Regions from separate parts of the Dongia rigui genome, predicted to be linked through region 1. Evidence: riboswitches for the same ligand, from Rfam matches in the RefSeq annotation. Region 1 holds a riboswitch; each other region holds the start of a gene.
The links. Region 1 has a riboswitch for cobalamin ahead of SMD31_RS14520 (ABC transporter substrate-binding protein). Riboswitches for the same ligand answer to the same signal wherever they lie in the genome.

Region 1 (2,263 bases):
CCGCTGCTGCGCGCCTGGCTGCATCGGCTGCGCCAACAGGGTTTGCGCATTCATGTCCGGCATCGCTGGATTGGCTGGCACGGCGCGCGCGGCGCATCATTCGCCACACCCAGTGGCCGGGTCGATATCGCGGCGGATGCCATCATTCTGGCCCTGGGCGGCGGGTCCTGGCCGCAACTGGGCTCGGACGGCGCCTGGCAGGCGTTGTTGCAGGAACAGGGGATCGATCTTGCGCCGCTTGAACCCGCCAATTGCGGCTTCGACATCGACTGGAGCGGCCATCTGCGCGAACGGTTCGCCGGGGCCGCGCTGAAAAACATCGCCGCGGTGTTTGCCGGGGAGCGGCGCCATGGCGAAGCGATCGTCACCGAGAATGGCATTGAAGGTGGACTCATCTATGCGTTCTCGGCCCCCTTGCGCGAGGCGATCAAAGGCGCCGGATCGGCCACGCTGCAGCTCGATCTGCTGCCCCATCGCAAGACGGCCGATATCACGGCGGCGCTCGCCAAGCGCGGATCGCGATCGCTGTCGTCGCATCTCAAATCCAGCCTGGGCCTGGACGGCGTCAAGATCGCCCTGCTGCATGAATGTTTGGGCGATGATGAACGCGGCGATGCGAGCGTCATCGCGGAAAGACTGAAGGCGTTGCCGCTCAATCTGATCCGGCCGCGCCCGATGGCCGAGGCGATCAGTTCCGCCGGCGGCGTCAGGTTCGGCGCACTCGATGCGCAGCTGATGGTCAAATCGCTGCCCGGCCTCTTTTGTGCCGGCGAGATGCTGGACTGGGAAGCGCCGACCGGCGGCTATCTGTTGACCGCCAGCTTCGCCAGCGGCCTCATCGCCGGCAAAGGTGCCGCCGCCTGGCTGCAACAGGCGTCTTGACGACCCGCCCGTCGGCGCCTTAAGAGAAACCCCGATGGTTCCCCCATGGATGGATTCCAGGGGATTAATAGGGAACACGGTGCGGACGACCCAAAAGGGGCCAAAACCGTGACTGCCCCCGCAACTGTAAGCGGATAGCTGGGTGCCAACCCAAGCCACTGACCTCTGCAAAGAGATCGGGAAGGCCGGCACATCATGCTGCGACCCGCGAGTCAGGAGACCTGCCATCGACGCGTTCAGATTCAACCCGGGCGGGGTGCCCGAGATGGAGACGTCGATATGGTGCCGTTTTCGGCGCGCCGGCTAGCCGGGCGCTTCTCGATCATCAATTCGATTTCGTGGCGGTCGGCGCTCAGCCGTGACCGCTCCCCCTCGTCTGCCCCCGCTGGATTGTCATGACGGTCAATCCATTGTAGTTATTGCCAGAGATATGTAATGTTATAACATTACATATCTCGATCTCTCGGAGGGAAAGATGAAGGGTAAAACGTTACAACATGCGGCCTTGGCGGCCGGAGCCTGTCTGCTGTGGGGCGTGCACGCGGCACATGCCGAGACCCAGTATCCGCTGACGATTCAAAATTGCGGCGAGACGCTGACCTTCGAGCAGGCGCCCACGCGCATCGTCTCGATCGGCCAGAGCAGCACGGAGATTCTGTATTCCTTGGGCCTCGCCGACAAAGTGGTCGGCACGGCGGTGTGGTTTGGGCCGGTGATGCCGGCCTTTGAAGCCGCCAATGCCAAGATCAAGCGGCTGGCGGATAACGACCCAAGCTTCGAAAGCGTGGTGGCAGAGAAGCCCGACCTGGTGACGGCGGAATATGAATGGCATGTCGGTCCGCAAGGATCGGTCGGTACGCGCCAGCAATTCCACGATCTCAAAATCCCGACCTATGTCTCGCCGGCCGATTGCGTCGCCAAGGATAATTCCGGCGGGGGCGATGGCGTGCGCAAGGAAATGTTCAGCATGTCGCTCGTCTATCAGGAGATCGGCGACATGGCGAAAATCTTCAATGTCGAGGCCCGCGGCGAGGCACTCATCGCCGACCTGAAGGCGCGCGAGAACAAGGCCATCGCCGAGGTGGCCGACAAGAAAGCTGAAGGTCTTTCCATGGTCTTCTGGTTCTCCAGTCCTGAGATCAAGGGCGACGCCTATATCGCCGGCAAGAACGGCACGCCCGCCTACATCATGGACAAGCTGGGCGCGCGCAACGTCGTAACAACGCAAGAGGAATGGCCGCTGGTCGGCTGGGAGACCATTGCCGGCGCCAACCCGCAGGTGATCGTGCTGGCGCGTATGGACCGCCGCCGCTTCCCGGCCGACGACATCGACTTGAAGCTCCAGTTCCTGAAGACGGATCCGGTGGCGAGCCAGCTCGAT
Region 2 (2,263 bases), on a different contig from region 1:
GCTTGTGCGATTGCAGGCGTGCGACGGCCCTGGGTGACAGGGCCAACATGCCGTGCCCGCCTTCACCGCCCAGCACTTTCTGCCAGGACCAGGTGACGACATCGAGCTTGTGCCAGGGCAGGTCCATGGCGAAGACGGCCGATGTCGCATCGCAGATGGTAAGACCGGTCCGATTGTCGGCGATCCAATCGGCATGCGGCATGCGCACGCCGGACGTCGTGCCGTTCCAGGCAAAGACGATGTCATCGGCCGGGTCAATCGCCGCAAGATCCGGCAGGGCGCCGTAATCGGCGCGCCGGAGCTTGGTCGGCAAATGAAGCTCGTTGATGATGTCGCCGGCCCATTCCTCGCTGAAGCTTTCGAAGGCGAGAACCGTGATGGGATTGGGACCGAGAAGCGACCACAGCGCCATCTCGACGGCGCCGGTATCCGAGGCCGGCACAATGCCGAGCCGATAGTCTGCGGGAATGCCGAGGATGCGCTTTGACTGCTCGATCACGGCGACGAGCTTGTCCTTGCCGGCCTTCGAGCGATGCGAACGACCGTGCGTCGCCGTCTTGATATTCTGATTGTCGAGGAGAGCGGGGGTCCAGCCGGGGCGCTTGGCGCAGGGTCCGGACGAGAATTGCGGCCGAATCGGCCGCTGGAGCGGTCTTGTCATCATGCGTTCCTTCCAGAACGAAGCACTCCGTTGGGGGAGCGTGGCCCACCGCCGATATCGCCGATATGCCAGGGCATGTCAAGCAGAGGATAAAATGCGTCGCTTCCTGAACGAATGGATAGGAACCGGCGCTGCGACCTTCGTGCCCTTTGCCTTTCAAGGCATCCTGCACTAGCTTCGGCAGCGATGGTTCATCGTGTTCAGCATCCTTGATGCCGAGCCGGTGATTAATAGGGAACGCGGTGCGATACCGCGGCTGCCCCCGCAACTGTGAGCGGTGAGCTTCCTGCCAACAATGCCACTGGAATGCCTCGACATTCCGGGAAGGCCGGCCGAGAAGCAGCGAACCGCAAGCCAGGAGACCTGCCATCACCTGTTGAAACTCATGCGACCGGGCGGCGGGCCTGGCAGAGGTGGTCGATGACTCTCGCTACCGACTTTTCTTTTGATGACACCCAACTCAACGCGTCGTTGCTGGCGCTCGATGCGGTGACGCACGAACCTGTACAACTGAAGCTGCTGGCCTGGGTGATGGGCCTGCCGAGCGGGCTCGACCCGGCGATCGCCGCGCGCATCGTGATGAAGCAGCAAGTGGCCGACCACAGCATGCGCGTTTCGGCGCCGCTGATGAAGCTGGTGGAAACGGTCGCGCAATACCCGCGCGAGCGGCTGGCGCAACTGGTGAAAGCCCGTCGGCGCGCGGCAATCAACTGAGCGGAAACAAAAACGGCGCCGGATTATCCGGCGCCGTTTCTTAGCCGTATTGGTGGCGTCTTACTTCAGCTTAGCAGCGATCTTGGCGACGTGTTCGCCCTGGAAGCGCGCCATGCCGAGTTCCTGCTCGGACGGCTGGCGGCTGCCATCGCCACCAGCGATCGTGCTGGCGCCATAGGGCGAGCCGCCTTTGATTTCATCGAGGCCCATCTGCGCAGCGCAGGAATAGGGCAGGCCGACCACGACCAGGCCGTGGTGGAGCAGTGTGGTGTGAACCGAAAGAATGGTCGATTCCTGGCCGCCATGCTGTGTGGCCGACGAGGTGAAGACGCTGCCGACCTTGCCAATCAGGGCACCCTTGGCCCAGAGGCCGCCCGTCTGGTCGAGGAAGTTGCGCATCTGCGAGGCCGCGGCGCCGAAGCGGGTCGGGGCGCCGATGATGATCGCGTCATATTCCGGCAGTTCGTCGACCGTGGCGATCGGCGCTTTCTGGTCGAGCTTGAAGTGGCTGGCCTTGGCAACGTCATCCGGCACGAGTTCCGGCACACGCTTCACCGCAACGTCGGCGCCGCCCTTGCGGGCACCTTCGGCGACGGCTTCCGCCATCTTCTCGATATGGCCGTAGGTTGAATAATAGAGAACGAGAACCTTGGTCATGAAAGCCTCACATTAAAGGGGGATTTGAGCACGGGAGAGTCGGCACGTCGGCATGTTGGGCGCGTCAGACGCCCGCGACAATTCCCACGCCTGTGATAAGATCGTTCACTTTTAGCTGACAATCGGTGGGACGATGGATCAATTGGCGGCGATGCGGACCTTTCGCCGGGTCGTGGAATTGGGCAGCTTCACGGCGGCGGCGCGCGGCCTCAATCTCAGCAAGGCGGCGGT
Region 3 (2,263 bases), 320 kb from region 1:
ATCTCGCTGCCGGAAAATCGGTGAGCGAGGTCGGCAAGGCCCAGCATCATCTCCTGGCCGAGGCGACCCAGAAGTGGCACGGCGCCCAGGATGAACCGCCCATCCGCTTGGCGCCTGGCGCCGATGTGGCCTTGCGGCATCGCTGCCGCGCGCTGCCAAGCGTCTGCGGGCGTCACCCGGCAAGTTAGGCGCGCGGCGAGGTCTGCCGGTGTTTCATCCACCAGCAAATGCCGCATGCGGGTGATCTTGTCACCCTTGGCGTTGAGCTGGCCGATCTTCGCCGTGAAGTGATCGAGCAACGTGAACAACGCAGCCTCGGCATCGCCGCTCGCAACCGCTCCGGCGGTGCGCTCGCCCGGCACCCCGGCAAAGCCGAAGGCAAAGCGCCCGTCCGCCATCGCCGACAGCCAGATATCGTTGGGGTGCTGCAGCATGGCGATTTCTTCGCCGCCATCGATCTGGATCGAAAATTTGGGTGACAGCACGTGATAGTGCGTCTCGTTCTCCAAACGCGCGAGCACCCGGCGCGCGAGATCGCTGACATCGAAAATGGCATTGGGGTCGAGACCAATGAAAGGGCTCACCATCACATTGCGCACATCGTCGGCGCCGCTGCTCTTGGGCGCCAATCCGGCATCGACCAAGCCGGCGATCAGCGCGTCATCGGCGCCGTCATGGACGCCACGGATCTGCACATTGGCACGGTTGGTGACTTCGATTTCCGGCAATCCATGAGCCGCGGCAAGCTTCGCCAGCGCCCGCATCTGCGCAGCGTTCAGCCGGCCGAACGGCAGCTTGATGCGACAGATGCCGCCATCTTGCGAGGGCACGATGCGGTAAAGGCCCGGACAGGCGAAACGGCGATCACTCTGGATCAAATCGGCACCGGCAAAAACCGTTGCGGCGAATGGGTACGGACCAAGTCTGATCCCACCACAGCATCGATACGCCCCGACCGATGCATCCAACCACAACCCCGTGTTACCGGCAGGTTTCCTGGCTTCGCGGGTCAGGGCCGTCGTCGCAGCCTTCCCGGACCCCTTGGGGCCAGTGGCTCGTTGCAACAGGCTCGCCGCGTACAGTTGCGGGGGCAGCCACGGCTGGTTCCGGTCCATTTGGGCCATCGCCTCCCGTGTTCCCTTTTATGCCCCGAAGGGCACCGGTAACGGCCCCGTTCTATAGGAGCGTGGGACCCCGCGAAAGCGGATTCTCCCGTGGTTTGGCGTCGCGGGCACGCTTGCTCATCCCTTGCCGATGTCCTATTGGAAGCCGGGAAGCAGCCTTTTTTCCAACGAGATAGACGCGAAGATGGCAACCTGGCTCACCGTCATCGGTATCGGCGAAGACGGCCTCGATGGCCTCGGCGCGGCCGCGCGCGCGGCCTTGAGTGACGCTGCCATCGTGTTTGGTGGCAACCGGCATCTCGGCATGCTGCCGGACAGCTTCAAGGCCGAACGCCGTCCCTGGCCGAGCCCGTTTTCGGACGCTTTCGACGCGGTTCTGGCACTGCGCGGGCAGAAGGTCGCCATTCTCGCCAGCGGCGATCCGATGTTTTACGGCATGGGGGCGAGCCTCAGCCGACAACTCTCGGCTGATGAGATGCGGGTGATCTCAGCCCCGTCCTCCGTCTCGCTCGCGGCGGCGCGCATGGGCTGGGCCCTGCAAGATGTGTGTGTCGTCACCATTCATGGCCGGCCGATCCATCACGTCAATCGGGCCCTCCATGATGGCGCGCGTCTGATCGTGCTGAGCGAGGACGGCTTTTCCGCACAGGCGGTTGCGGCATTGCTGACCGCGCGCGGCTTCGGGCCCAGCCGCATCACGGTCTTCGAACACCTTGGCGGACCGAAGGAAAAGCGTATCGACGGCATCGCCGAGAGCTGGCGGGCAGGGGAGAACGCGGCGCTCAATCTGCTGGCGATCGACTGCAGGGCGGGGCCCCAGGCGCAAGCCTTTCCGGCCCTCGCCGGCCTGCCTGACGAGGCGTTCCAGAATGACGGCCAACTCACCAAGCGCGACGTGCGCGCCGTAACCTTGGCGCGTCTTGCGCCGCTGCCTGGTGAACTGCTGTGGGATGTCGGTGCCGGCTGTGGCTCGATCTCGATCGAATGGATGCGCAGCCACCCCAGCTGCCGTGCCATCGCGATCGAAGAAAACGATGGCCGCCAGCAATTCATCCGCGCCAATGCCGATCATCTCGGCGTACCCAACCTCGACCTCGTCGCTGGGGCGGCGCCGGCAGCACTCGCGGGACTTGCCCAAC

Region 2: it holds a riboswitch for cobalamin, as region 1 does, so the genes downstream of both, SMD31_RS20435 (hypothetical protein) here and SMD31_RS14520 (ABC transporter substrate-binding protein) in region 1, are expected to answer to the same signal.
Region 3: it holds a riboswitch for cobalamin, as region 1 does, so the genes downstream of both, cobG (precorrin-3B synthase) here and SMD31_RS14520 (ABC transporter substrate-binding protein) in region 1, are expected to answer to the same signal.

Annotation. Positions count from the first base shown of each region.
Region 1 is NZ_JAXCLX010000002.1:631,486-633,748, reverse strand. It holds gene SMD31_RS14525 (TIGR03862 family flavoprotein) at 1-882, shown strand, start outside; cobalamin riboswitch at 901-1,125, shown strand; gene SMD31_RS14520 (ABC transporter substrate-binding protein) at 1,358-2,263, shown strand, end outside.
Region 2 is NZ_JAXCLX010000004.1:347,528-349,790, reverse strand. It holds gene SMD31_RS20440 (phosphoserine transaminase) at 1-661, opposite strand, end outside; cobalamin riboswitch at 832-1,046, shown strand; gene SMD31_RS20435 (hypothetical protein) at 1,082-1,375, shown strand; gene wrbA (NAD(P)H:quinone oxidoreductase) at 1,436-2,032, opposite strand; gene SMD31_RS20425 (LysR family transcriptional regulator) at 2,166-2,263, shown strand, end outside.
Region 3 is NZ_JAXCLX010000002.1:313,972-316,234, forward strand. It holds gene cobG (precorrin-3B synthase) at 1-878, opposite strand, end outside; cobalamin riboswitch at 970-1,179, opposite strand; gene cbiE (precorrin-6y C5,15-methyltransferase (decarboxylating) subunit CbiE) at 1,309-2,263, shown strand, end outside.